Regions from separate parts of the Paenibacillus sp. EB106-05-06-XG162 genome, predicted to be linked through region 1. Evidence: predicted binding sites of a transcription regulator. Region 1 holds the regulator's gene; each other region holds the start of a gene.
The links. The regulator Rex, encoded in region 1, represses fermentation and respiration genes when NADH is low (regulators of the CRP and FNR family bind a similar motif). The targets are predictions, from matches to a motif close to TTGTGAAATATTTCACAA.
Positions count from the first base shown of each region.

Region 2: nirB (nitrite reductase large subunit NirB) is a predicted target of Rex. The motif match lies at 1,841-1,858, and genes of this name have one in related genera.
Region 3: AC3WU2_RS06595 (cytochrome ubiquinol oxidase subunit I) is a predicted target of Rex. The motif match lies at 5,191-5,208, and genes of this name have one in related genera.

Region 1 is NZ_JBYTDT010000004.1:41,385-51,484, forward strand. It holds gene AC3WU2_RS11250 (hypothetical protein) at 1-256, opposite strand, end outside; gene AC3WU2_RS11255 (cytochrome-c oxidase) at 405-806, opposite strand; gene AC3WU2_RS11260 (cell wall elongation regulator TseB-like domain-containing protein) at 907-1,401, opposite strand; gene AC3WU2_RS11265 (amidohydrolase) at 1,413-2,726, opposite strand; gene AC3WU2_RS11270 (redox-sensing transcriptional repressor Rex) at 2,701-3,366, opposite strand; gene dinG (ATP-dependent DNA helicase DinG) at 3,344-6,235, opposite strand; gene AC3WU2_RS11280 (tetratricopeptide repeat protein) at 6,309-6,938, opposite strand; gene panD (aspartate 1-decarboxylase) at 7,040-7,423, opposite strand; gene panC (pantoate--beta-alanine ligase) at 7,438-8,316, opposite strand; gene panB (3-methyl-2-oxobutanoate hydroxymethyltransferase) at 8,313-9,194, opposite strand; gene AC3WU2_RS11300 (biotin--[acetyl-CoA-carboxylase] ligase) at 9,460-10,100, opposite strand, start outside.
Region 2 is NZ_JBYTDT010000019.1:32,003-42,102, reverse strand. It holds gene nirB (nitrite reductase large subunit NirB) at 1-1,818, opposite strand, end outside; gene AC3WU2_RS26645 (ArsR/SmtB family transcription factor) at 2,048-2,962, shown strand; gene AC3WU2_RS26640 (MDR family MFS transporter) at 2,978-4,204, shown strand; gene AC3WU2_RS26635 (carbohydrate ABC transporter permease) at 4,332-5,159, opposite strand; gene AC3WU2_RS26630 (carbohydrate ABC transporter permease) at 5,178-6,065, opposite strand; gene AC3WU2_RS26625 (sugar ABC transporter substrate-binding protein) at 6,159-7,421, opposite strand; gene AC3WU2_RS26620 (glycoside hydrolase family 3 N-terminal domain-containing protein) at 7,733-9,898, shown strand; gene AC3WU2_RS26615 (GH36-type glycosyl hydrolase domain-containing protein) at 9,917-10,100, shown strand, end outside.
Region 3 is NZ_JBYTDT010000002.1:155,188-165,287, forward strand. It holds gene AC3WU2_RS06580 (ABC transporter ATP-binding protein) at 1-1,665, shown strand, start outside; gene AC3WU2_RS06585 (FUSC family protein) at 1,798-2,823, shown strand; gene AC3WU2_RS06590 (CAP domain-containing protein) at 2,953-4,956, opposite strand; gene AC3WU2_RS06595 (cytochrome ubiquinol oxidase subunit I) at 5,305-6,723, shown strand; gene cydB (cytochrome d ubiquinol oxidase subunit II) at 6,710-7,726, shown strand; gene cydD (thiol reductant ABC exporter subunit CydD) at 7,726-9,453, shown strand; gene cydC (thiol reductant ABC exporter subunit CydC) at 9,450-10,100, shown strand, end outside.

The DNA of each region.
Region 1 (10,100 bases):
CACCAATGACTTTATTACCGGACTGATATATATGTTGAACGATTTCTCGCAAATTCGCATCGGGCTGAACTTGAATGACGAGTTGAACATCATTACGCGTAATGTTTGCTTTCGCATCAGATACCGTCGATACTTCTTTGGCTACCTTCTCTACAGGACTTTGTACAGCTACATTCTGATAGAAGAACCAGCCGCCAAAAAGGACGGCCATCGATCCGACCAGTGTTAGGACAAGTGGTTTAACACGTATTTTCAATGTAACGCCCTCCTTCATTTCGTATATCACACAGTATATCATAGGATATATACGATTGAAGAATGTAATGTGTGGAAGCCCTGCCAACCATCGCTCGAACAATTGAAAAAGAGCCTGCCTTAAAAGGCAAGCTCTTCAAATTCCGCTGTCACTTCGAATTTCTCGATGTACGCGTCTCATTGATATTCACATTTTTAAAGAGATTGATCAGGAGACAAATGGCGCTAAGGATAAGTAGTGCACCACCTGCACCAATAATCGGTCCCCACGGCGTCTCTTCTTTTGTAAGCAATAAGGTGATTAGAGAGCCCATCATGATGATGACACCTAAATTCATTAACCAAAAATGCCACTTCGCCAGAGCACTGTTATCCGCCCTAGGGAATAATATATAGATCACGCCAGATACCGCCATAGATAGCCAACCGATTAGATTTACGTGCGCATGAACACCTGCAAGCACATAATCTTTGGCCATTGACATATAAATCCCCAAACCCATTGACAAGATAAAGTACAGCACACCAATCTTCAGAAATCGAATACCCATGGATTGAACCAACCCCTTCCGATCAATATGACCCTACTCGGTCGGGATTAGTATATCGACGAGATCCTTATTTTAGAATACTTTTTTTCCGAAGGTTATCTTATCGATTAGGCAAGGTATACGTTGTCAAATACCCTGCATCCGAGAAACGGTAAAAGTCATAGTAGTAGTGTACGTTTTCGTTCGGTTTGGAGGCTTTATAGAACACCTGCCATACATACTGCTGTTCCCAAATGCCAGGTACGATTGTAATGATATCTGCGCCAGGCGATCGACTTAATACTTTCGCTTGTATCGCTTCCTTCGTCGAACCTTGCTTCAGTTGCTCCGTGTGTACGGAAGTTCCCTCTTGATTGACCCACACCACTAAATTCTGATCCTGCTCATCCAGTCCATTGACGATATAATATACATCTTCCCATACAGACTTCTGTATCCCTGTTACCTTCTTCAAGGATGATTGCTCTAAAGCAGCTTTCGTTGCCCGATCTTCTGCAAGCCATTCACCGCTCTGTACATTCCGATAATATAAATGCAGTCCGAGCAAAATCAGTATAATGACAGATATGATAATAACGATCCATCTTCTTTGCATCTGTAACTCCCTTAACGCGCTAACAATCCGTCGAAGCAAGCTTGTGCTTCACGCATAATTTTCTCTTCGTCGAGGGTTAGACATTCACGGTTCTTGACGACCTGTTTGCCATCTACCCATACATGCCAAACATCTTGTGCTGCACCCGAGTAAATCACATGGGAAATCAGATCTGTATGCGGCTTATAGTGCGGCTGATCAATGTTAACAGCGATGAAATCGGCTTTCATCCCTGCACGAAGCAATCCCGTCACATTCTCCAGCCCAATCGATTTCGCTCCATATTCCGTGCCTAAACGCAAGGCTTCTAAAGCAGGAACAGCTGTCGGATCACCCGATACCCCTTTATGAATTAATGCAGCAAGACGCATTTCTTCAAGCATATCGAGGTTGTTGTTGCTCGCTGCGCCATCCGTACCAAGCGATACCGTTACGCCTGCTTTTAACAGATCCGGTACTCTAGCAACACCGCTCGCAAGCTTCAAATTGCTGCCAGGGTTGTGCGATACACTTACGTTGTAACGTGCAAGCGTCTCAATCTCATCATCCGTCAAATGTACCGCGTGCGCAACAAGCGTCGGACGTGTGAATACACCTAACTTCTCGAGATGCGCCACAGGGCGAAGCCCATATTCATTCACATTCTGCTGTACTTCCGCTGCCGTCTCCGACATGTGCGTATGCATTGGCAGGTCTAGATCATGCGCTGCTTGTACGAACTTCTCAATGAACGCAGGAGGACAGGTATAAGGCGCATGTGGTGACATCATCGTCGTAATTCTGCCATCCGCCTTCCCATGCCAATCCTTCGCAAATTGAACCGCCTCCGCAAGCTTCGCCAGCTGAACATCCTCAGGACATAGACCAATCGCTCCACGCATCAGCACCGCGCGAATACCTGATTCGTCTGTCACTTTTGCCACTTGATCCATGTGATCGTACATATCGAGGAAGGTTGTCGTTCCACCTTTTAACATTTCCAGGACAGATAACGATGTACCCCAATAGACATCCTTCGAGGTGAATTTACCTTCCATCGGCCACATTTTCTCTTGGAGCCATACTTGCAGTGCAAGATCATCACCATGACCGCGCAACAGGGACATTGCTGCGTGACCATGCGTATTCATTAATCCAGGTAAGAACAATAGCCCTTTGCCATCCATAACCTCTACATCTTCAGGAATCACCAAATCCGCTGGAAGCTGCTCGCCTACATACCGAATTTGATCCCCTTCTATCACCATAACCCCGTGAATTACAGGTTTATCTGCGTTCATAACGGCGAAATAGCCGTTCTTAATGATCCATAGATTCTTCTTCATCTTCGTCCATATCCTTCCCATTGTGCAAGTAGTACGCCAAGCTCAATAAATCCGTTGTAAAATCAGCTGTGTGCACACGCACATGCTGAGGCACTTTTAAGATGACCGGTGCAAAATTCAGAATTGCTTCTACACCCGCATTCACAAAAGCGTTTGCCACATTTTGTGCTTCCATCGCAGGAACGGTAATAATACCGATACGAACATTATGCTCACGAACAGTCGCTTCTAAATCCTCCATCGGCTGAACAACAATATTATTAATCTTGCTGCCGATCTTCGGCTGATGTGCATCAAAAACAGCTACAATTTTCATATTATCCTTAAGATATGTATTGTAGTTACTTAATGCTTGGCCAAGATTACCTGCCCCGACAAGAGCGACATTAATCTGCTGATTCAGCTTCAAAATTTGGCGGATTTTCTGAATTAAATAAGCAACATCATAGCCAATCCCTTTACGCCCGAACTCGCCAAAATACGCTAAATCTTTACGGATTTGAGCTGGATTTAAATCCAGCTTCAATCCGAGATCCTGCGAGGAGACCGTAAGGACTTCACGCTGCTGCAATTCACTCAAATAGCGCAAATAAATGGGAAGACGGCGTACAACTGCTTCAGATATTTTCATTGTTTTCATGGATGACTCCCCTCTCTTCCTCGTCCGACAGCCATTCTTGCATTCGAGGCACGATTTGATCTAGCCGCATATGCTCCATCTTCGGACCTGGTAAAGAATATAAGAAATACTTGCCATAATAAGATTCAATAACACGTGTGTCATAAATAATGACGATCCCACGGTCTTGCGCGGTACGTACCAATCGCCCAAACCCTTGCTTGAAGCGAATAACCGCCTGCGGAACTGACAATTTCATGAATGGATTCTTCTTCTCCTTCTGCAGCAGCTCCGACTTTGCTTCAATGAGCGGATGATTCGGCGGCTGGAACGGAAGCCTCACAATCGCCAGACAGGTTAGCGCATCACCAGGAATATCGACGCCTTCCCAGAAGCTGCTTGTACCGAGGAGAACGGACGCCGATTGATCCTGGAACCTGCGAGTTAACTTACTCCGATTCCCGCTGTCAATCCCTTGTCCGATAACCTGAATTTGATGCGGGCTTAGAAGCTCCTTGAGTGGATCGTACACCTGCTTCATCATCCGGTACGATGTGAACAGGACGAGCATTCTGCCATGCGTAGCCACAGCTGCGTCAGCCAGAGACTTCACTAAGGTCTGCACGAAATGTGCATCCGGATTCGATCCTTTGAGCATCGGGAAATCGCGTGGGATCACCACTAGCGCCTGTTTACGATACTGGAAAGGCGATGGGAGCACCATGCTCTGAAGCCGTCCTTGATCCTGGGCTTCCTGCAATCCTAACTGCTCAATCATGTATTGGAAAGATTTATCAACCGATAAGGTTGCTGATGTGAGCACGATACTTTTCTTCGCATCGAAGAAATATTCCTTCAGCTGAGCGCTGACATCCGCTGGAACAGCGAATAATTGCAAGGATTTACTACGGAAATGACTGCTTGCTTCCATCCAGAATACGACATTCGGCTCCTTCATTTTCATAAAGTATCGGATGTCATCACGCGCACGCGCCAAATCCTTCACTGTTCCGGATAAATCCGTCACGGCCGCTTGAATCCCATATTCCTCCTGTATATCCCGCAGATCTTGCAGCAAACGCTCAGATTTACGAACGATTTCGTTCAAGAGGGCATTCAGCTGATCTTCAAGTACCGAAGCTGCATCCCAATCATTTGGCATTTTTTCTGTCTGCAGTCGATATACAAATTGGCCCTGCTCTTGATTCGCATCACTTGTCCGCTGCGGCATCATACTGAACAAAATTTCCGTTAACTTATCCCACATCTCTTTGGCATCAACAAGCTGCGAATAGGAATCTTCAATAATTTCACATGCCATTTGTGCCTTCTCATCAGGAATAACATGGAGACGATTGCGCAGCGTCGGCAATTGTCCATTCTTACTATCCTTAAGCAAGCGCAGCAAGGTATGAACAAGACTGAAATATTTCACATGCAGACCGAGATGCTTCCCGGCGACTTCCTCGAGATGATGGGCCTCATCAATGACAAGATGATCATAAACAGGTAAGAATCGATGATCCACCTTGATATCTGTAAATAATAAGGAATGGTTCGTAATAATCACATCTGCGATATTTGCTTCATGGCGAGCGCGATGGTAGAAGCATTTGCGGAACCAAGGACAAGCTCGATTCAGACAAGAATCCGTATCACTAGCAACCGTATCCCAGAAATCGGCTCCTTTATTGCCAAAATGCAGCTCTTCATTATCGCCATGCTCTGTCTCGGCAAGCCATACCAGCATCTGTGCTGCTGTAATAATATCTTCCTTTGGCGTAATGAAATCTTTTGTATTTATTTTATGTTCAAACTTCCGCAAGCACAAATAATGGCTGCGACCTTTTAATACCGATACTCTGAAATCAACCGGTAATATCGTCTTGAGGAGCGGTACGTCTCGCTGTCGAATCTGTTCTTGCAGATTAATCGTGTGTGTACTGACGACCACTTTATTGTCATTCTTGACGCTGTAATAAATCGAAGGGATCAAATACCCTAAGGATTTACCCGTTCCTGTACCCGCTTCCAACAGAAGATGATGATCATCCTCTAGCGCTGAATTCACTTCATGGAACATAATATTCTGCGCTTCACGCTGTTCGAATTGAGGAAGGAATTGTCGTAGACGATCAATCGAATCGGTACAGAACTGTTCGAAGTTCTGACCTTCTAGCGGGTTGGTAAGCAGTTCTTCTCGAGGCGGAGGAATCTCCGTCCAATCCTCAATATGGAGCGAGAACTGACGAAATGCACGACCACTATCATCGGTAATGACCGGACGCATCTCTCGGTCAGCCAGCAGTTCATGCATGAACCAGTTCAGATCGCTGTCATCTTGCGCGAACAAATCAGCTAATCGTTGAATAGCTAAGAGCGGAAGATCATCCAACTTCTCCAGACACTTCAGTAATACATGAGCAGTGGCTAAGGCATCGCTGTCCGCTTGATGAGGACGCTCGTGCGGAATATCAAACCACGATGTTACTGCGCTTAATTGATACGTCGTTAATGCAGGAAAGCAAATCCGCAAGAAATCGATCGTATCCAAGATTCGACCTGTGAATGGCAAATAACCCGTCTGATCCAGTGCCTGCTGCAGAAAGTTAAAGTCGAATGCGACATGGTGTGCCACCAGCACGACATCACCAAGGAGAGATACCATCTCCATCATCACATCATCTAGCGTTGGTGCATCAGCCACATCATCAATTGATATCCCGGTTAATTGGGTAATAAAAGGTGGTATATTCGTGCTTGGTTTCACAAGAGAAGTGAAAATTCGATCTATGGATAAATCATGATCTATAATAACAAGCCCAACCTGAATAATTTCATCGGTGGGCTGGTTTCCTGTTGTCTCAAAATCGAGAACTGCGAATTTCATCGTAATAAGGTCCCTTCGTTCCAATGATCTCTTAAGCATAACAGATCACCCGGAATTTTGGAATCAGAATGGATTACATAAAGGAAGTTAATTCGCTGCCATACTGATAAGCGCCTTCGTATTCCGTGCTTTCGCATAGCTTCAAATTGGTGAGCGGTTCTTGAAAAGTCGGATCCGCTTGATGGGCATGATGGAAATATTCTTGCGCTTTCTCGATATTCTGATTTTGCGCTTGAATACAGCCTAGAGCATTGTAAGAGATGGCCTTCAGCTTCTTGCTCTCGGTAAGGGGAATAATAAATTGAAAATGTCGATAAGCATCATTGAACTCATTCAGCTGCAGGTAAGCCATGGCCAAATAAATACGTCCAACCAATGAATCGGGATAATGCCGGATCACTTGCTCGAACGCTTCAGCGGACAAATCATACATACATAATTTGTAATATCCTTGTCCACGTTGAAAAGCTTCACTCTGGCTCTCAGGAAGTACAGTCACCGATGCATGATCAGGCTGACTTTCACGCAGCACTCCCATCTTCTCTTCGAACCGGAGCCATTCCTCGACAATCCCGTCACTCATGGATTTCAGCAAAGTTAATTTTTGCTGCAAGTCCTGCTTAGCCCCACCTTGAGCCTTTGGATAATGCACAAGAATCTCATCCAACATTTCGTTCATCGTCGCAAATAAATGTTGAAACATAAATGCACCCCACCTCTAGCGAAAGTGAAATAATGATGATGTACAACAGCTACATGTTCATTTTTCGTAAAGGCGGGGCTTTTCATACTGGAAACCAACGATTAAAGAATCGTGGCGTGAATTTCCTGATTGGTCTGGCTTACGATTTGATTATTCGCTCCAAGAATTACAACTTGTGGTTGATAATTCTTGGCTTCTTCATTCGACATCATCGCATAAGAAATAATAATGACCTGGTCGCCCGGTTGAACAAGTCTTGCGGCAGCGCCATTCAGACAAATCACGCCTGACCCCCGCTCTCCAGGGATGACATATGTCTCTAGTCGTGCGCCATTGTTATTGTTCACGATCTGTACGCGCTCATTCTCCCACAAATCTGCTGCTTCCATTAAATCGCGGTCAATCGTAATGCTTCCAACATAATTCAAGTTCGCTTCGGTTACTGTTGCCCGATGCAGCTTCGATTTCATCATATTTCTCATCATATTCCGTCAACCCCTTATAAAATTCGGTTATCGATTAAGCGTGTTGTACCAAATCGAACCGCGAGTGCGATGATCGCTTGACCTTTATGCGCTTGAAGCGATGCACTTGCATCTAACTCCGTTAATTGCGGAAAGGATAAGATTTCTACATAATCAATATCCGCCCCTGGCGATGTCTCAATATGCTGGATAATACGATCCCGTAATTGTGCTACGGTTGAGACTTCTTCGGATTGCATCCACGTATCAATCTGGAATAAGGACTGTGATAAGACGAGTGCTTCTTGACGCTGTTGTTCCGACAAATAGACATTGCGCGAGCTTAGCGCAAGTCCGTCTTCTTCGCGAATGATCGGACATGGCACGATCGTCACTGGGAAATTCAAATCAGAGACCATTTGTTGGATTACAGCCACTTGCTGTGCATCCTTCATGCCGAAGAAAGCATAATCAGGCTGAACGATATTGAACAATTTGGAGACGACCGTCGTAACGCCATCAAAATGTCCTGGGCGTCTAGCTCCGCACAGGAGCGTCGTAACTTCATCGACGTTGACTTTCGTCTTCGTTGGTGTCGGGTACATTGTATCCACCGTTGGCAAGAAGACAAGGTCCACGCCTAACCGCTTAGCGAGTGCTAAATCGCGCTCCGCATCCCTAGGATACTTATCGAGATCTTCGTTCGGACCAAATTGAATCGGATTGACGAAAATGCTCAATACTACGATATCGCACTGCTCTTTCGCTGCTTGTATTAGACTTGCATGGCCTTCATGCAAATAGCCCATCGTCGGCACAAAGCCAACTGTTGGGATACGTCCTTCATTTGAACGCTCTTGACGTAAATGAGCTAACTGATGGCGTAGCTCTGTAATTTGCTCGATTGCGATCATTGCACGGTTTCCGCCTTTCGTTCCTGCTTGCGTGCGCCATAGAGGCTCTCTACAACGGTATCTTCTGCTGTAAAGACATGTTCAGGCGCTGGGAAGCTGCCTTCTTTAACCTCTTGCACATATTGTGAAATGCCCTGCCGGATTAACGATCCAACATCGACATAGGTTTTGACGAATTTCTTATTCCGATAAGGTGATGCATAGGTGACCACATCATGGAATACGAGCACTTGCCCATCACATCCGCGCCCTGCACCAATGCCAATGGTTGGAATGTTTAGCTGCTCCGAGATGTATGTCGCCACTTCTTCCGTTACGAGCTCCAAGACGATGGCAAATGCACCGGAACGTTCCAATGCTTTGGCATCCTCGAGCAATCGCTTTGCATCCTCCGGGACCTTCCCTTGTACACGGAATCCGCCAATTTGATGAACCGACTGTGGTGTTAAGCCAATATGTCCGACGACAGGTACGCCTGCTTTGACGACCGCATCCACAGCAAGTGCAATCTCTGCCCCGCCCTCCATCTTAACCGCATGCGCTCTACCTTCCTGCATCAACCGCGCCACATTGCGAAGCGTCTGATCTACACTGCCGTGATACGTCATGAACGGCATATCAGCGACCACAAAGGTGTCCTGGGCACCACGAACGACGGAACGGGTATGATAGACCATATCATCGATCGTCACCGGAAGTGTTGAGTCATAACCAAGAACCACATTCCCCAAGGAATCTCCTACGAGGATCATGTCTACCCCGGCTTCCTCCGCTAAAATCGCAGATGGATAATCATACGCTGTAATCATGGTGATGGGGTTCTTATCCACCTTCATTTGTTTGAACTTCGGAATTGTCAGTCGTTGTTTGCGTTTCATTTCTGTCATGTTCATCATCCCTTCTTTTTTGTATTGTGCGCAAAACAAAAAAACCTTTTAGCATTTCCACTAAAAAGGTCACCGTACAAAAAAGAATCATGGTGCTGATCCTTCTGTCTCGGTCCCTTCGGCTCAGAGCAGAATCCATAGTCCACTAAGATATAGAGTTCAATTGGAATGCTAGTACAAATCTGTCAGAGTGCAGTTCAATTTGAGATTGATACTGCCTCTATACAGACCAGTATAACAAATTCATTGCATATTTTCATCTGTGAAATTCCACATCGCCTGAGAAAATTTTGCGTCGTTCGCCTGTTGCTGATTCGGTAATCCATAGTGCGCCAAGCTCGTCCAGCTGCTCTGCGATCCCTATCACCTTGCCTTGCAGCGTATTGATGGTAATCGGACGGTGCAGCGAGATCGATAATGCCTCCCACAATGTTCGGATGGGCGCGAAGCCTTGTTCGTTATAGAGCGCGTACAGCGTCTCGAATTCAGCCAAAAACTCTGTAATAATCACTGTACGATCTACCTTAGAGCCAGATTCAATCTTAAGCGAAGTGGCAACCTCTCGCAGCGGCTCAGGGTAGTCTTCCGGATCCAAATTCACACTAATACCTATGCCTGCGATACAGTAGCGGACCCGCTCATCCTCTGCACTTGACTCGAGCAGAATTCCGCTAATTTTCTTCGTTCCCACGAGGAGATCATTCGGCCATTTGATGCCAATCGATATCGGAACAAGTCTTTGAAGGGCACGGCATAATGCCACGGCAATAAGTAACGTTAACTGTGGTGTGAACTGTAATGATGTCTGCGGTTTCAGGATCAGACTCATCCAGATCCCTTTACCAGATGGAGAATGGAACGCTCGCCCCATGCGGCCTCGCCCAGACGTCTGTTCTT
Region 2 (10,100 bases), on a different contig from region 1:
CTCTTTCTTGACGCCAAAGAGGCCTACACGGGCCGCACCCGTGATTTTCACAAGCGGCACATTGTACTTCTTCGCCACTTCACCAATACGAATCAAGTCTTCCGGCGTCGTCGTCCCTCCGTACATCCGAGGAACCACCGAGAACGTACCATCATTCTGGATATTGCCGTCCATCCGTTCGTTCACGAACCGTGATGCTTTGTCATCTTCATATTCATCCGGACGCAGCATGCGCAAATAGTAGTTCAAGGCAGGACGACATTTCGAGCAGCCCTCCTCATGCTTGAAGCCGAGCACGATACGGACTTCTTTTGGCGTATGCATGCCTTTCTCACGAATCGCTTCAACTACCTCATCTCGAGATAATGTCGTACAACTGCACATGCCGGTGACTTCTGCCGATGCGTCGAATTTGTCGCCCAAGGTATGAGCAAGAATCGCTTCTACGACCCCGCGGCATTTACCGCAAGATCCGCCTGCCTTCGTCACGGCTTTCACTTCATTGAAGGTTGTCAGTCCGTGTTCCAGAATCGCACCGACGATCGTGCCTTTCGTTACCCCGTTACATCCACATACCGTCTCATTGGCACTCATCGATGCCACGTCGATTCCTGACTCTTCCCCGGCTTTGTGAAGGACCGATGCACTCGTATACTCTTGAATACCGGCTTCTTTCTTCAGCATGCTGAATAACCGCGTACCGTCCGATGCATCGCCATAGAGCACGACACCGACCACTTTATTGTCACGGACGAGCACTTTTTTATAGACACCCTTCAGTTGGTCCTGCACCACAATCGCCTTCGTATCATCGCTCTCATGGATTTCACCGCCCGAGAATAGATCACACCCTGCTACCTTTAGCTGTGTTGATAGAACGCTGCCCTGGTAACCCGCTGTCTCCTTGCCAGTTAGCACATCCGCGAGGACAACGCCTTGTTCATAGAGTGGTGCGACGAGCCCATAAGCGATCCCACGATGCTCTGCACATTCGCCAACCGCATAAATGTTAGGATCCGACGTCTGCATGAAATCATCAACTTGAATCGCGCGACCAACAGCAAGCCCCGCTTCCCGCCCAATCGCAGCATTCGGTCTGATCCCTACCGCCATCACGACAAGATCACATTCGACACTTGTGCCGTCATCGAATCTAAGTCCTTCAACCCGCTGATCGCCATAGATTTCCGTCGTCTTCTTCTCCATCAGGAACTTCATGCCTTGCTTCTCGAGGTCCTTCTGGAGCAGCTTCGCCGCTTCACGGTCAAGCTGCATCTCCATCAAATTCGGCAGCAAATGAACGACATGTACTTCCATCCCGCGATCGATCAGACCGCGTGCCGCTTCTAGTCCGAGTAAGCCACCACCAATCACGACGGCTTTTCGGTACTGTTTCGCAGCATCCATCATCCGCTCTGTATCTTCAATCGTACGGAAACCGACGACACCTTCCAGCTCATGCCCTGGTACAGGCAGAATGAACGCGCTCGACCCTGTCGCAATAATCAACTCGTCGTAAGGAATGACCTTCCCTTGATTCGTAACGACTTGCTGCTGTTCTCGCTGAATTTCGGTTACTCGTTCATTGGAGATAAGTTGAATGTGGTTCTCCTTGTACCAATCCCAATCATTTATATTAATCTCGCTAAATGTTGTTTTGCCTTGTAAGACATTCGACAGCATGATCCGGTTATAGTTCGGATACGGCTCATCTCCAATCATGGTGATGTCGAACATGTCAGCATTTCTTTTTAGAATCTCTTCCATACAACGTGCACCCGCCATCCCATTGCCGATCATGACCAACTTTTTTTTCATTGAACACGCCTCCATCACCACTTTGTGAAAAAATTAACATACTTAAATTATAACTATTTCCACACAATACAGTGTGATTCTACGCACATTTATTAAGGAAATTTTGTGAAAATAATGGAAACATCCCTTCTTGTCCACGGATACTTCACAGAGTGGAGCCTGATCTTGACATTTTCTTTTTGTTCTATAAAATTAGAACATAATTAATATTCTATTGGAGTGGAGCATATTGAGTTATCTTGTCCAGGTCGACTCGTCACCCGTCTACGAATTGATTGTCAGTCTATATCGTTACATTGATCATCCGACATCCAAACACCATGCATTCGGAAAAGAATGGGAAATCGACGTTCGTCAAAACCTTAGCAATTCCCTATCGCAGAGGCTGGAGGATCGGCGATTAGAAGTACTTCACCGGCTGAATTTATTGGTGTGGCAGTGTCCAGGAGAGCGTACCCCTGAGACATTCCTCAGCTGGTTGGAGCAAATGCCGGTAGGCGAAATTTATGAGCGACTCGTGCCCTGGGTGTCTTCTTTCAAAGAAGATATGAACACGGTTCGGGAACTCATTGTATCTGTGCTGCACGACTGGAACGAGCAATATTTCCGTCATATCGACCCTACGATCCTTCGTACTTTGCAGAAAAGCAGCGACCAAGTAACGCAGCTCCTCCCTTCTACCCCGTCGGTAGAATTGATCGAGTTGTGTACGAATGGGATTCGTGTTGAACCCGTGACTCCGATCGACAAGGTGCTGCTCGTCCCCCAAATGCACTGTAATCCGTATACTGTCATCGATAACTACGAGGGGATGATCGTCTGCCAATATCCGGTGGAGATGCCTGTTTCCGACCCAACTATCCCGTCATCGAAGATGTTGAACACCCTTAAGGCGCTATCCGATGAGAATCGGCTTCGCATCTTGCAATACGTGGCCCAAGGTCCCCGATCGTTCAAAGAAATTGCCGCCTATATCGGTCTTGTCAAAAGCAATGTGCATTATCATTTGACGGCTCTGCGTCTATCGGGGCTGCTGCGATCGCACTACGTGAAGGACAAAGTCGAATCCTATAGCTCCCATATCGAACATTTGAATCATCTAGAATCGGACATTGTTGATTTCATTCATCGATCCAATGGGTAGCGGAGGAAATCCATTATGAAACGTAAATTCATTCCATCTCAGCTGCATCCCGTGATTCGCATCCTGCTGGCGGGTACATTAATTACGAATATGTTCTTATCGATGTGCTCCCCCTTTCTTGTTATCTTCCTCTCGAAGAACACAAGTCTTGGCGTGGGAACCATCGGATTTATGATCGGTGCCGGGGCTCTGGCGGGGACGGTTGGCGGATTTATCGGAGGGTATCTATCAGATCGGGTAGGTAGAAAGAAACTAATGCTCCTGTCGCTGATCGTCTCAAGCCTAACCTATACCGGATATGCCATGGTTCCGCATCCTGTACTGATCTTCGTCCTTGTCATCGTCGGCGGATTCGGCAGTGCCTTTTTCACCCCTGTATCCAACGCGTACCTAGCGGATCTAACGCCGGAGCATCAACGTTCGGCCGTGTATTCCTTGCGTTACATGGCAGCGAATATCGGATTTGCCGTAGGCCCCTTGATCGGTCTTGCCCTTGGGCTAACCGGGAGTCCGGTGCCTTTTGTCCTGATGGCGATTTGCTATATTGCTTATGCGGTCGTCATGTTCGTATCATTAAATCGTCTTAAGGAAAGAAGTGTGCCCGTATCGTCAGCCTCCTCTCCCTTGACATTAAGGACCACCTGGCATGTGCTGCGAAAAGATTTCGCACTGCTGTTCTTCGTGTTCGCGAGTGTCCTGACCACCGCTGTTGAAGGGTTATGGTCCGTATCATTCGCCAATTATTTGCCCACGCAATTTATGGATGGCGAGAAACTGCTAGCCGTGCTGCTCACGGTAAACTCGACACTCGTTATTCTGCTTCAGCCTTTGATCGCCAAATGGACCCAAACCCGAACGCCACTTTATGCCATTTCAATAGGAAGTCTACTATTCGCCATTGCCGAAGTGGGGTATGCTTTTTCCTTCAACTGGGCGATGTTCATCGGGTTTATGGTCATCTTTACGATCGGAGAGATTCTCATTCTTCCTTCGCAATATACGCTGCTGAATCAGATAACACCTGAAGCGGTAAGAGGAACGTATTTCGGTGCCTTCTCCCTTCATGGCTTAGGCAACTTTATTGGCCCTTGGCTGTGGAGTGCTCTCTTGGTGCACTATAACGGGCAAGCGATGTTCGGCGCGATTGCGATTACGGCCCTGCTTAGCATTTGGTTCTATCGGAAGGCTGGGGGGTATAAGATGAAGGAAGTTGTGGCGGATGTGATGGGGGTGGCGAAGTAGGAAGCGGAAAGAATCCGCATCAAACACGAAAAGCTGTCCCACACGTATCATTCGCTACGTCGGAACAGCTCTTTGTGTTACATCTATTTGTAGAGAAAGGTTTCTTAAACACGCTTCGGCGCTCACATTATTTCGAACTGGAAGTCGTGTAATTCTCAATAATATTTTTCTGGAAAATAATAAAGATGATAATAACCGGCATGACCATGAAGGTTGCGCCCGCCATCTGCAGGGCAAAATTCCCGCCATACTGACTTTTCAGTAATGAGAGACCGACGGACAAGGTATATAATCTTTCATTGTTCGCCATGATTAACGGCCATAGGAAGCTGTTCCAACCACCGATAAAGGCAAGAATGGCCTGTACAGCAAGAATTGGCTTCGAACACGGAATAATAATCTGCATGAAAATTCTGAACTCACTAGCTCCATCGAGTCGTGTCGCTTCCAGTATTTCATCTGGAATGGTCGTCATAAACTGACGGAACAAGAAAATTCCGAACGCCCCCACGAGACTAGGCAATACAATCCCCAGCATCGTGTCGGTCAAATTCATTTTGTTTAAGATCAAATAAACCGGGATCATCGTTACTTGACTTGGAATCATCATCGTCGCCAATACCATAAGGAATGTACTTTCTTTCCCCTTAAAATCGTACTTGGCAAAACCAAAACCAGCCATCGCATTTAAGAACATTCCAAAGAATGAGAAAAGAACGATGATCATTGTATTTTTCAAATACACGGCAAAGTTCATATTTTGAAATAAATTGGTGTAGTTATCCAAAGTAAAATCTTTCGGCCACAATGTTGGTGGAATCAGAATAACTTCACTTTCCATCTTAAAGGATGATAAGATCATCCAAATAAAAGGAAGCACAAACAGAATACCTCCAATTGTTAATACAATCCCGGCCACCCATTGAAATAATTTATCTTTATTTGCACCTTTCATCGGTTCACCTCCACTCTTTTAATAATCTGATTCTTTCGCTTGCACTCTATATTGAACCAACGTTACCGCGATGACAGCGATGAATAAAATAAATGATCCAGCCGCAGCATATCCAAAGTTACTCAATTGGAAACCATTTTTATAAATAAACAATGCAGCTGACATCGTGCCATCCAGTGGTCCACCCTTGGTCATAATGAACGGTTCTTCGAAGAACTGAAGCCATCCGATCATCGTCGTAATCGATACGAAGAAAATCGCAAATTTCAGCATCGGAATCGTAATTTTCGTAACTTGTTGCCACGTATTAGCACCATCCAATTGCGCAGCTTCATAATAAGACTTTGGAATACCTTGTAATGCAGCAATGAAAATGATCATATTTAAACCTACCGCTCTCCAGAGTGCCATAAGAATCAATGATAATTTGGCTACTGTAGGCTCGGTCAACCACGGAATTGCAGATAAGTTCATAGATTCTAGAATGTAATTGAACAGACCAAATGCAGGGTTGTACAAATAAGTCCAGACTACCGCTACCGCTACAACGTTCGTAACTGAAGGCAAATAATAGACAACACGAAACACTTTGAAGATTTTAGAAGTACCTAAGTTAATCAATAAAGCCACACCAAGTGAAGTTACAATTACGAGAGGAACCCCAATAATAACGTAAAACAATGTATTAAAAATGGCTTTTAAAAAAACGGGGTCCGAAAGCACATTGATGTAGTTTTTAAAGCCAATAAAGCTCAAATTTGAATAGTCTGCTAGTCCAGCCAAGTCCATATTCGTAAAACTAATGAACAGGGCCACGAAGATTGGCAATAACGAAAACACAAGGAGCAATATGATCGCTGGCGCAATGAAAAAATATGGTGCCTTCCTCGAGGTGAAACCTTTCATACCCTAGTCACTTCCTTTACTCAGGTTCCTATACACAGATAATGAGAGAGCTAACCGGCTATTGTAGCCGGTTAGCTTCATTGGTCTATATTATTACTTATTAATAATCGATTCAGCTTTTTTGTTGAAATCGTCCATTTCCTTTTGTACGTCAGCACCTTTTGTACGGTACACTTTTTCAAAGCTACTCAAGAAGTTTTGGGCAATTTCTTCAAATTGTTTTGTAGAAGGCATTGGAATCGCCGTTTTTAATTGTTCACCAAATACTTTATAGTTCGCATCTTCTTGAAGAACTGGGTTGTTCCAAGCTTCTTTTGAAGAAGGAAGGGATTTAGTTAACTCCATCCATTTCAATTGTGTCTCAGGTTTCGCCATGAACTCAACGAATTTCAGTGATGCTTCTGCATTCTCTGTGTATTGGAATACGGACATGTTCGATCCACCAAGAGAGGAGAAGTTGTTATCTTTACCCGCAGGCAATACCGCTGTTGCCCACTTACCATCAATATCAGGCGCTTGATCTTTAATCAATTGAACCATCCAAGGTCCGCTGATAAACATTGGTGCAACACCATCGCCACGGAAGCCTTGAATCGCATCGATACCCAGATCCACTGGAGCAGAGCCATTCTCAACGAAGCTATTCATATATTTCACAGTATCTACGAAAGCCGGTTGGTTAAATAATGGTTTACCTGCTGCATCGAACAATTCAGAACCATTTTGGCGAGCTAGCATAAAGGAAAGAGATTGTTCTTTAACGTCAAGGGCGAAACCGTATTTCCCTTGACCGCGATCAGCAAGTTTCTTCGCTGCATCTTGCATTTCTGTCCAAGTTTTTGGTGCTTGATCGTAGCCAACTTCTTTGAGTAAATCTGTACGGTAGTAAAGAACGCGTGTATCGATGTACCAAGGTACACCTACATAAGCACCTTCGAATGTTCCAGTTTGAACTGATCCAGGGTAGAAGTTATCTTGTTTCAATCCAGGATATTTATCTAAATACGGAGTTAAATCCATCAAGGCTTTTGCGTTCGCAAATTCTGGAATCCAAGTTGTACCCATTTGTACAACGTCAGGACCTTTTTTCGATGCAACAGCTGTTAGCAATTTGTCGTGTGCTGAATCCCACGGTAACGCTTGTACTTCAACTTTAATGTTTGGATTCTCTGCTTCGAAAAGTTCAGCCATTTTGGGAAGTGACTTCGCTTCCTCCCCCATCCCCCATACACTAATTGTTGTTACTTTATTGCCGGAGCTATCTGTTGTTTCTGCTGATTTTGAACCGCATCCTGAAAGGATACCCATAACAAGTAAAGTAGATGCTAGTACGGTTGCTGCTGTTTTTTTACGCATATTTAACTTCCTCTCTAATCATGATAGTAATTTGCGAAACGTTTCAATTTAGTATATTACTCCGCATCAAAATCGAAAACACAGAATTTAAAACGTTTCGATAGTCATTATATAACATGCTGTAATCGTATTCAAGTGATTAATTCGTGATATTTAAAACGATTCTCCTCTTTCAAAAGTTATAAGAACCTAGGTTGACGTCGCTATTAAAGGTGTTTATAATGGTTTTTGTGTAACGATAGAAACGTTTCTATAATATTTGGATGTCCTTGAACATCGCTTTTGAGGCTTAACAAGATGGAGGAAAACATATGTCGGAACAACAGTTAATTTCATTAATAAGCCAAATGACTATAGAAGAAAAAATCAGTCAGCTACTTCAGTTAGCTGGGCCATTCTTTGAAGGCTCAGAGAGCCAAGGCGAAATAACAGGACCTATGGCAGCTATGGGAGTATCAGATGATTCGGTTCGAAATTCGGGATCCGTATTAGGTTTGACAGGAGCTAAAGAAGTCATTCAAGTACAAGAGGCCCATTTAAAAAATAATCGACTAGGTATTCCACTATTATTCATGGCAGACATTGTTCATGGGTACAAAACGATCTTCCCTGTCCCTCTTGCGATCGGCTGCTCCTGGGATATGGATATGGCGGAGAACACCGCAGCAATAGCCGCCAAAGAGGCTTCAGTCGCTGGTGTACATGTTACGTTCGCACCTATGGTTGACCTCGTACGTGATCCACGTTGGGGGAGAGTCATGGAATCTACCGGAGAAGACCCTTTCCTTAATAGTGAATTTGCACGAGCCTTCGTAAGAGGTTTCCAAGGAACGGATTTAACGCATGATCTTTCTCGTGTAGCAGCTTGTGTGAAACACTTTGCCGCTTACGGTGCAGCAGAAGCCGGTCGTGACTACAATACGGTGGATATGTCCGAACGCCAAATGCGTGAATATTACCTCCCCGCTTACCGAGCTGCGTTAGATGAAGGTTGCGAGATGGTAATGACCGCATTTAATACGGTCGATGGAATTCCGGCTTCTGGAAATCGCCGCTTAATGAGAGACCTGCTTCGAGACGAATGGGGATTTGACGGTGTCTTAATTTCCGATTGGGGCGCAGTTAAAGAGATGATTCCTCACGGCATTGCAGTGAATGAAGCAGAAGCAGCTTATAAAGCGATCCAAGCTGGTGTTGATATTGAAATGATGACGCTTTGCTATGAAAATCATCTAAAAGCATGGATTGAAAACGGCCAAGTTAATGAATCACTCATTGATGAAGCCGTCCTGCGTATTTTGACACTGAAACACAAATTAGGTCTGTTCGATAATCCGTATCGTGGCGCAAGCATCGAGCTTGAAGAAAAACTCATCTTATCCGATGCACATCGTCAAGCTGCTCGAGATGCAGCCGCTAAATCTACTGTGTTATTGAAGAATGACAACGTTTTACCTTTAAAAGAAGAGCAAAAAGTCGCTTTGATTGGTCCGTTCTCTCAAAGTGGAGATATTCTCGGCCCATGGTCTTGGTTGGGATCTAAAGAAGAAGCTGTTCAGTTGTATACCGGTATGGTCAATCTCGTAGGCTCTACGCATATCAAGACCGCACAAGGTTGTTCAATCGAGACGATGACGGGAGCTCAATTGGCAGAAGCATTAGTAACCGCTCAAGATGCCGATGTCATTGTGCTCGCTTTAGGTGAAAACTCCGATATGAGTGGCGAGGCTGGTTGCCGTGGAGATATTACTCTACCTAAGGTTCAGCTAGAACTGATCACTGCGTTAAAGTCGTTGAATAAGCCTATGGTTGCGGTTCTTTTTAACGGTCGCCCCCTAGACTTACACGGAGTCTACGACAAAGTGGACGCCCTGCTTGAAGCTTGGTATCCAGGAACCGAAGGCGGAGCAGCCATCGCTGATTTATTATATGGCAGACAGAATCCAACAGCTCGGTTAACCATGTCATTCCCATATGCATTGGGTCAAGTGCCTGTCTACTACAATCATTTCAATACAGGCCGTCCACAAGGTGCACCGGATGCACAGATACGTTATGTATCGCAGTACTTGGACATGCCTAATGAACCGTTATTACCTTTCGGATTTGGTCTTAGCTATACAACCTTTGAATATAGCGAGGCAACCCTTTCTTCATCAACGATAACCATGGAACAGTCTTTGACCATTAAGGTACTTGTCACCAACACGGGAGATCGGCCCGGTGAAGAGCTTGTCCAATTGTATGTTCGTGACCTATCCGGAGAAGTGGTGCGTCCAGTCAAAGAATTGAAAGCATTCAGCAGAATCTTACTAGAGCCAGGAGAAAGTCAAGAAGTTACCTTTACATTAGCGGAAGAACAGCTTCGCTATCATCATTCTAACTTAGAATTCAATAGCGATTCCGGTGACTTCTTCGCCTTTATCGGTGGCAACAGTCGAGACGTTGCCGAACTAAAATTCACTTTAACGAAGTAAGGAAGGCGAGTGGGAAAAATGACAACAATTAACCCTTCAAATTTTCAAATAAAAAGTAATAACTTAGCATTCACATTTATGAATAGCGGAGATATTCGTGAAATACGAATGAATCAAATGATGATTAATCAATGGATCGCAAATCCATTAGATGGATCTCTGAACAATCTATATCTTCGTGTACACCATGAATCCGGTATGA
Region 3 (10,100 bases), on a different contig from region 1:
GCATTGCTCATGCTGTTCGTCCCATATTTGATCGGCAAATCAATTGATACGATGACGGGCCTAGAGGGCCGTGTGGACTTTGATCTGCTCGAAGTAATTATTATTGTACTCGCTTCGGCCTATCTCATAGATGCCGTCCTGACGCTTCTCCAAGGTTGGTTCATGGCGGGGGTCTCCCAGCGGATCGTGATGAAGCTGCGCAGCGCGTTATTCGCGAAGCTGCAGAAGCTGCCTGTCGCCTATTTCGATCGGCAGTCCCATGGCGAGGTCATGAGCCGTCTCTCGAATGATATCGATAATGTGAGCAACACGATTTCCCAATCGACGACGCAGCTGATGTCCGGGGCGATTACGATTGTAGGCTCGCTCGTCATGATGATCGTGTTAAGTCCGATTCTGACCTTGGCGAGTCTCATCACGGTGCCGCTTGTCTATCTGCTGACCCGGACGATTGCACGGCGGACGAGTGTGTTGTTCAAGGAACAGCAGGTTCAGCTTGGCAAATTAAACGGACATATTGAGGAGACGATTTCGGGAATTGAAGTCGTGAAGGCGTTCAATCATGAGGAACGTGCCATTGCGGACTTTGATGCGGTGAATGACCAACTGTTCGAAGTTGGGCTGAAGGCGCAAATTTGGTCAGGATTCCTTATGCCGATCATGAATGTGATCAATAACCTCGGGTTCGCCGCAGTTGCGATGGTCGGTGGGGCACTCGCTGTGAAAGGGATGATTACAGTCGGCGTTATTGCGGGCTTTATCAGCTATTCTCGGCAATTCGTTCGCCCGCTCAACGACATGGCGAATATATTCAACGTGCTTCAATCGGGTGTAGCGGGTGCGGAACGTGTCTTCGAGGTGCTGGATGAGCAGGAGGAGCCCGAGGATGCACCGGGAGCCATTGAACTGCGGAATCCGAGTGGACATGTCGTCTTCGAAGATGTGCAATTCGGTTACCGCCCGGATGTGCCCATTCTAAGTCACGTCAGTTTCGAGGCGGAGCCAGGAAGTAGTACGGCGCTCGTTGGACCAACCGGTGCGGGCAAGACAACCATTGTGAACCTGATTACGCAGTTTTACGACGTGACGGGCGGGCGTATCCTGATTGATGGCAGAGATATTCGGGATTACACGCGAGATAGCTTGCGACGCGCTTTCGGCTTCGTGCTGCAGGATACGTACTTATTCTCGGGTACGATTAAGGACAATATTAAGTACGGCAAGCCAGATGCGACGGATGCAGAGATTCGGGCGGCTGCTGCCATGGCGAATGCGGATGTATTCATTCAGCGGCTGCCGAAGAAATATGACACGGTACTCTCGGAGAATGGCGGCAATCTAAGTCAAGGTCAGCGGCAGCTGCTGGCGATTGCACGAGTGATTCTGGCGAAGCCATCGATCTTGATTCTGGACGAGGCGACGAGCAGTATCGATACGCGTACGGAGCTGCATATCCAAGATGCGCTGCTGAACATTATGCAAGGGCGGACCAGCTTCATTATTGCGCATCGGCTGAATACGATTCGAGATGCCGATACGATCATGGTCATTGACCATGGCTCGATTGCAGAGAAGGGCGGACATGACCAATTGCTGCAAGAAGAGGGCGTCTACGCGAGAATGTTCAACAACCAGTTCCGCAACCTGGAAGAGAAGCTGTCGTAATCTTATAGGTAGGGAAGCAGCAGATGGAGGGCGAGAGCCCTCCTTTTCTCATTACTTGCCAACGCGCTGATGCACCATGTAATATTAGGCTGTACAGAACTTAGCACGTTGACAGAGGGAAGGAGGTACGACATGGCATTAGGACCGCGTGTATTAAAAACAGGAATTGCTGTCGCGATGGCACTATATATCAGTATGTTTCTTGGATTCCAGACGCCTGTCATTGCAGCCGTTGCCGCGATCTTTGCTATGCAGCCTTCTATTTATCGTTCTTGGCGTTATTTCTTGGACCAGCTTCAGACGAATACATTGGGTGCAGCTATTGCACTTCTCGTCGGCATGGCATTCGCGAATGATCCACTCATTATTGGTTTAACTTGTATTATTGTGATCATGATCTGTCTGAAAATGAAAATGGAAGAGACCATCGGTCTGACGCTCGTGACAGTCATTGCCGTGTTGGAAGCTTCCGGGCAATGGGATTTCGCATTAAGTCGGTTCTTACATACGCTCGTCGGGATTGGTTCGGCTTTTGTCATTAACATTCTGTTCTTCCCGCCGAAGCCGAATGTACAGTTCTTGAAGCAGATAGATGCTGTGTTCAATCGGATGTCGCTGCTCCTTAGGACCGCCATCTCCGATGAGATGAAAGAATCCTCTTTCCGCTCCGAATACCAAGCACTCGAGACGGAAATGTTGTCTTTGCATGATAAATTTAAATTGTTCGAAGAAGAGATCAAGAAGATCAAACGCGCCAAGTATCGCAGATCGCGGCAGATTGTTGTCTACAAACAGATGCTGAACACGCTCCAGAAAGGGCTTGAAGTGCTAGAGACGATCGATAATCATTACTTCCAATCCACACGAACGCCGGAAATCAATGAAGCCTTCGACAGACATTTGGAGCTGCTTGAGAAAGCGCATGAATTAGTCCTGTTGAAATTAGACGATAAAATGAAGCCAGAGCTGGAGAGCATCGAACAGATGGAGATCGAGAACGAGAAATTCCTCCAGACGGTGATGCAGGAAATTCATTTCGATGATGGCTCGCGGCGCTTATCAATCGTGGCTGCGGCTTGCTATGAATACGGATATCAGATTGCGCGACTGGACCGGCTGGCTGGTCATGCAGATATTGAGGAGAAAGTTACGTCGTAGTTCTATATCTTTTCCTAGAATAGCAACAAAACCCGCGTGCAAGGGATGCTCATCAGGCAAACCGGCACGCGGGTTTTGTTCTGTGTATAGAGAACGAACCGCTTACCGCGGTCGTTTCTCTTGTGAGGATTACGGCGTGAATTCGCTAATATTCATGGCGTTCGCTTCGACCGAAATCCAATACATCGCGCCTTCTGTTCTCAAATACAGATTCAACGCATCTTCTGTGTAAGGGCCGGACGTTATTTTGAAGTTGCCCTCACGGTCAATGGCCACTTGAACTTCTTCAATCGCCTTCGGCTTCTTCCCGCCAGTCTGAACCATCAATGTCGTCTGTTGCCCGGCGATGACGGTGAATTTCCCTTCGACGGTTAATGTGCGATCTGGATGATAGGTTGCAATAAGCGTGTAATCCTTGAGAACGGCAGGCTTCTTGTACGACTCTCGCTTCGGTAGAGGTGGCAAAAGTTCTGCTGGCGTAGGTTTGATTGGTCTTCCGCGTAGCGATTTCATTTTCGGCTTCAGATCGGCGAGCAGCTGTATGGCTTCCTGTTGTGTCATTGTGCCTTCGTTATTGAATCCGTAAATCGTTGAATCGGTATCCCCTTTGAGGTACCCCATGCCTAGCACGTACCAGATGGCGTTGTACTGTGTAAAATGAACCCCATCCACGGATGCGAGGACTTCGGCGATTTTCACGCGCGTAATCGGCTTGTCTCTAGCCGGAATGGATGTTAAGCCGAGTAACGGAATATTGCGGCTTGCGGCGATCTGGTAAGCGGCATCTGCCGCATGTTTCTTGCTCGCCGGGGCATATGCATCCACATCGATCTGATGCTGCTTCAGCAGCATTGTCCAGAATTCAGCTTCGGTCACCGCGGCGTCTGGTTTGCTCGCGGTTAGCGGTGGATAGGTCTTGGTTTTCAATTTCGGCAACACCTTAATCAGGACTCGCTCGGTGGCTAAGTTTCCGACATGCGCCGTGATGTAATAATTAGCAGCCTTGATTCCTTGGAAGCTGGAGGAGGATACGGGTTTTAACCCTGCCGGGTTATTGCTGACATAACGTACATGGCTTGTGATCGGTTCAGTAACGGAATCATCGTAGAAGCCCGTGACGCGTATAGACGTTTCTTCCCCTTCATTGATAACGAGTTCATCGGGAGAGCCGGCAATGCTCAATAATTTATGGCCCTCGCCCGTCTTGAAAGACCAGGATTGATGCTGGGTTTCGGACGAGCCCTCCGTTCGGTAAGCTAGCTGGACGCGATAGGTATGAAAGCCCTCCAAAATCGTTTTTGGATACAGGAAAAGCGTATTACCGCTATAGATTTCCTCATAGAATGGAATGGCTGCACCTTTCTCGTCAATTAAGCTTGCCTCGTGCCAATCGATGGCATCGATCGTTGTAGCCGAGATAATATAACCAGAATAATCCACACCGAACTGGCTCAGCGGATTGGGAACTTCGTTGCCGTAGAAGCCTACAGGGGCTTGGGTCATCCCTGGAAAAGGATAGACTGCGATGCCGTACTGAAGCGGTGTAGGCGCACGAGTGCCGCCTAGATTCACGACCGCGGTGCCGTCAACGAGTGCGATTCCGACTTCATTGTATTTGGGGCTAAGGATGATCGCGCGATGGTATGCGGTATCCAGCCACCCCTGCATGGCCTGTATGCTCGTCTTCTGCTTGAAATGCATGACTTCGCCTGAGCTGCGGTAGGTGACCGTAGGATTCCATCCCGCCGCCTTCATGCGATCCATTGCGCTCGTGCCGGTGAATCCTTCCATGCCTTGTTTCTCTTGATGGGCACTTAGAGAGACCTTCTTGTCTCGTTCGTGCCGGTTGTAATAGGCGGCGTGGCTTCTTGCAGCTTGTGTAATCTCCTTGCTGAGTACGAGGGCAGGCACGCCAACTTGGGCACGGATTTCATTCAGCATCGCTAGCGCGTCGAGTTGATCCTGTGCATCGCTGGACGAATCCGTGCTGGCTGCTGCTCGAGTCTGTTCTAGAAGAGCGGATTGCACGAAATACATGCCGAGCGTCAGCAGCAAGATGATGCTGAGGCGGGCGAACTTGCGGCGATGCTGTCCGTGCGCTTGGATGGTGTTACTTGGTGTGTCGGTAGACATTTGAATGATTTTCCCCCTGTCGAATGATGTCAGTTCTATATGAGACAGTTCGACGCCACCTAATTATTACCTTCTTTGGGTATGGATTTTTGGAGTTTCGCATTTTCGTGCTCCGCCTCTCCCGGCTACTCGTCTCTCGATGCAAGTGCATTTAATCGTCTTTTCCGTCTTTTTCAGGATATTGTGTGACGAAATCAGGAATGTTCGCTGGTAAAAACGGATTCACACCCTATAATGTGATAAAAATCACATTAGAAAAATCCTGCGCATGACAGAATACAGGAAGGAAGTGGGGCGGGGAGCCTTCGCCTCCAAATTATAATGTTATCGAAAGGTGGATATAAACGGATGGATGCTGTATTTCTGGCAAGATTACAATTCGCATCGACGACAATCTTTCACTTTATCTTCGTACCGATATCCATTGGTCTTGCGTTAACGATTGCAATTATGCAGACCATGTACGTCGTTAAAGGCAAGGAAGAATACAGAAGCATGGCGAAATTCTGGGGTAAATTATTTCTCATTAACTTTGCAGTTGGGGTTGTTACGGGGATTCTGCAAGAATTCCAGTTCGGGATGAACTGGTCAAACTACTCGAGGTTCGTCGGAGACGTCTTCGGGGCGCCGCTGGCGATCGAAGCTTTGCTCGCGTTTTTCTTAGAATCGACGTTTATTGGTCTATGGATTTTCGGATGGGATCGACTATCGAAAAAGGTGCATTTGGTCTGCATTTGGCTCGTTAGCATCGGTACGATTATCTCCGCATTCTGGATCTTGCTTGCGAACTCATTCATGCAGCGTCCAGTTGGATTTCAAATTCTGAATGGCCGCGCGGAGATGAATGATTTTTGGGCCCTGATCACGAATGGCCAGCTGCTCGTAGAGTTTCCGCATACGGTATTAGGTGCATTTGCAACAGGCGCATTCTTGATTACGGGGATTAGTGCTTACAAGCTGCTGAAGCGTCAAGATGTGCAATTTTTCAAGAAGTCTTTCCATATTGCGATTATTATTGGTCTGATTTCCTCTGTTGGCGTGGCGCTGTGGGGACATCAACAAGCACAATATTTGATTCATACGCAACCGATGAAAATGGCTGCCAGTGAAGCCTTGTGGGGCAAGAGTGGCGATCCCGCGGGTTGGACGGTCTTCGCGACCATCGATCCGAAGAAGCAAGAGAATGGGATGGAGATTCAGATTCCGTACTTGCTGAGCTTCTTGTCATATAGTAAATTTTCCGGTGAAGTTAAAGGGATGTTAGAACTGCAAGCCGAATATGAAGCGACATATGGTCCGGGGAATTATATTCCACCGGTACGCACAACCTTCTGGAGCTTCCGCATCATGGTTGGAGCGGGATCCCTGATGATTCTTATGGGTCTATATGGTACGTTCCTGGCGTGGCGCAAGAAGCTGGAGCAGCCGAACAAATGGTTCATGCGTTTGATGGTCTTAGGCATTTCGTTACCGTTCATCGGGAATACATTCGGTTGGATTATGACGGAGATTGGGCGCCAGCCTTGGACGGTCTTCGGATTAATGCGTACGGAAGACAGTATCTCACCGAGTGTGGGTGCGGGGCAGATTCTGTTCTCTGTCATTGCTTTTTCAACCATTTATCTGATTCTGGCGATTATTCTTGTCTATCTATTCATCAAAGTGATTCGCAAAGGGCCTTATGCGCCGGATGATCACCATGATGAACATTCCCATGATCCATTCGATCAAGTTGTGAAGGAGGAGAAGCAACATGCACTTACTTAATGATCTCTGGTTTGTTCTAGTGGCGGTGCTGTTCATTGGGTTCTTCTTCCTCGAAGGGTTTGACTTCGGTGTCGGGATGTCGACGAAATTGCTCGCGAGAACGGATGGAGAGCGACGCGTGTTGATCAATTCGATCGGTCCTTTCTGGGACGCGAATGAAGTCTGGTTGATTACTGCAGGGGGTGCGATGTTCGCAGCTTTCCCGAACTGGTATGCGACCTTGTTCAGTGGATATTACACACCGCTTGTGTTCCTATTGCTAGCTCTGATCGGGCGCGGGGTCGCGTTCGAATTCCGGGGTAAAGTCAAACATGAAAAGTGGAAAAAGACATGGGATTGGGTTATTTTCCTCGGCAGCTTATTGCCGCCGTTATTGCTTGGTGTCGTCTTCGCAGGCTTGATCAAAGGGCTTCCGATTGACGCACAGATGGAAATGAAGGCAGGCTTGTTCGATATGGTGAACGGGTACACGCTCGTTGGCGGTCTAACGGTCGTAATGTTGTGCCTCGTGCATGGTCTGATGTTTACAACATTGCGTACAGTGGGAGACTTGCAAGTAAGAGCGCGTAAGCTCGGACAGATGCTGCTCATTCCACTTGGAATATTGCTTGCAGCTTTCGGAATCATGACATATACAATGACGGATGTGTTCGAAGTTCGCGGCGGCATTCTTGCAGCGGTCGGCGTCGTTGGCCTCATTGCGTTCTTGTTGTCAGGTTACTTCATGAAGGTAAAAAAAGACGGCTGGGCGTTCGGGATGACAGGTGCGGTGATCGTGTTGTCGGTTGCATCGGTATTTATTGGTTTGTTCCCGCGTGTTATGATTAGTTCGATTGATCAAGCGTTCAACTTAACAATCGATAATGCAGCATCGGGAGCATACTCCCTTAAAGTTATGACGATTGTAGCGTTAACTCTGCTGCCATTCGTATTAGGTTATCAGATTTGGAGTTACTTCGTATTTCATAAACGGGTTCACGAGAAGGAGCACTTGGAATACTAATGGGAAAAGACATAATGGGATTGAAGGGGGCAAAGTCGGTGCTTGCGCTGACTGCCTTCCTGACCCTTGTTCAAAGTGTGTCTATTATATTGCTAGCGACATGGCTGGCGGAGGTCATCTCCGCCTTGTTCGCTGGCCAACCGCTGCAGGAACAGTACGGCAAAATGGCCATGTTCCTGTTTGCTTTTATATTGCGGCAGATCACGGGTCTTGCGATGCAGAAGTTAGCCTATCGGTTCGCGGAGACGACGGGCAGAGAATTGCAGCAGCAGCTGCTGCAGAAGCTGTTCGAGCTTGGCCCTCGGTTCGCGAAGAAGGAAGGAACGGGCAACCTCGTGACGCTCGTGCTCGACGGCATAACGCAGTTCCGCACCTATCTGGAGCTGATCGTTCCGCGGATGATGGGTGTGGCGATTACGCCAGCGCTTATTGTCCTCTTTATCTTCGTGAAGGACCCAACAGCGGCGCTTATCCTGATCGTAACCTTGCCGATTCTGATCGCCTTCATGATCTTGATTGGGCTTGCGACGAAGAAGCATACCGAGAAGCAATTAGAGAGCTATCGGAAGCTCTCTAATCATTTCGTCGATTCCTTACGTGGATTAGAGACGCTGAAGTTCCTCGGCCGCAGTCGATCCCATGGGGATACGATTGAACAGGTGAGTGACCGCTATCGCAGCGCGACAATGAAGACGCTGCGGATGGCATTTCTCTCTTCTTTTGCGTTGGATTTCTTCACAATGCTGTCGGTTGCTTCGGTGGCGGTCAGCTTAGGGCTGCGGCTCATTAATGGCGAGATGGGGCTTGAAGTTGCGCTGCTCGTGCTGATCCTTGCACCGGAATATTTCTTGCCTGTGCGAATGGTCGGAGCGGACTATCATGCGACGCTCAAAGGGAAAGAAGCCGGCAAGGCCATGCAAGCGATGATCGCGGAGGAAGGGCTGAAGGCTGGAGCGTCGGTACTTCCGGCAGGATTCACATGGACGAAGGATAGCGTTCTGTCGTTATCGCATGTGAATGTTCAGCATGAAGCAGAAGGGCCAAGTTCCTTGCAGGACGTATCGCTTGAGATTGCAGGCATGAAGCGCATCGGGATCATTGGGGAGAGCGGCGCAGGCAAATCGACGCTCATCGATGTACTTGGCGGCTTCTTGCAGCCGAACGTGGGAACCTTCCGATTGGATGGCGTGAACATCCCGGGGCTGCATGATGCAGCATGGCTCGGAGAGACGACGTATATTCCGCAGCACCCATATATTTTCGATATGTCGCTGGCTGATAATGTGCGATTCTATCGTCCAGAGGCTTCGGATGAAGAGGTGGCGGAGGCGATTGCGGCCGCAGGACTTCAAGAACTGGTGGCACAGCTTACACTTGGCATGAACGAGGTTATTGGAAATGGCGGTCGGCAGCTCAGCGGCGGGCAGGAACAGCGGGTTGCGCTGGCACGGGCTTTTCTAAGTGATCGATCGGTCATTCTGTTGGATGAACCGACAGCTCACCTAGACATTGAGACGGAGATGGAAATCAAAGAGACAATGCTTCCGCTGTTCGCCGATAAGCTCGTGTTCCTCGCGACGCATCGATTGCATTGGATGACGGATATGGATCTCATCCTGGTGATGGATCAGGGACGGCTGGCTGAGATGGGGACACATGAAGAGCTGCTCTTGCAGCGCGGCGTCTATTACGGACTGATGACAGCAGAAATGGAGGGAATATCGTGAGAGAAGAATCGTGGTTCCGTCCTTACGTTAGGCAACACGGATGGCGGTTCGCCATTGTTATTGCGTTGTCCCTCTTGACTGTGCTGGCAGCGAGCTCGCTCATGTTCACGTCAGGCTTCTTGATTTCTAAATCGGCGCTCCGTCCGGAGAATATTCTGCTCGTCTATGTCCCTGTCGTCTTAGTGCGTACGTTCGGGATCAGTCGAGCTGTCATTCATTATGTGGAGCGTCTGGCTTCGCATGACGCGATTCTGCGCATCTTATCGAAGATGCGGGTACGGTTGTATCGCATGCTCGAACCGCAAGCTTTGTTCATCCGTTCGCGGTACCGGACGGGGGATGTGCTTGGGGTACTCGCGGACGATATCGAATATTTGCAAAATGTCTATTTGCGCACCGTATTTCCGACGGTTGTCGCGCTTATCATGTATATTGCTGTAGTCGTCTTGCTAGGTTGGTTCGACATCGGCTTCGCGTTCTTGATGGGGTTGTATTTGTTCGTGCTTGTCTTTGTACTGCCTGGCGTATCATTAAGGATCACGTATGCGCGGCATGAGCAGATGAAGCAGCAGCGCAGCCGGTTATACCGTAAGCTGACGGACGCCGTGCTTGGCATGGGCGATTGGATGATTAGCGGGCGTGCTGCG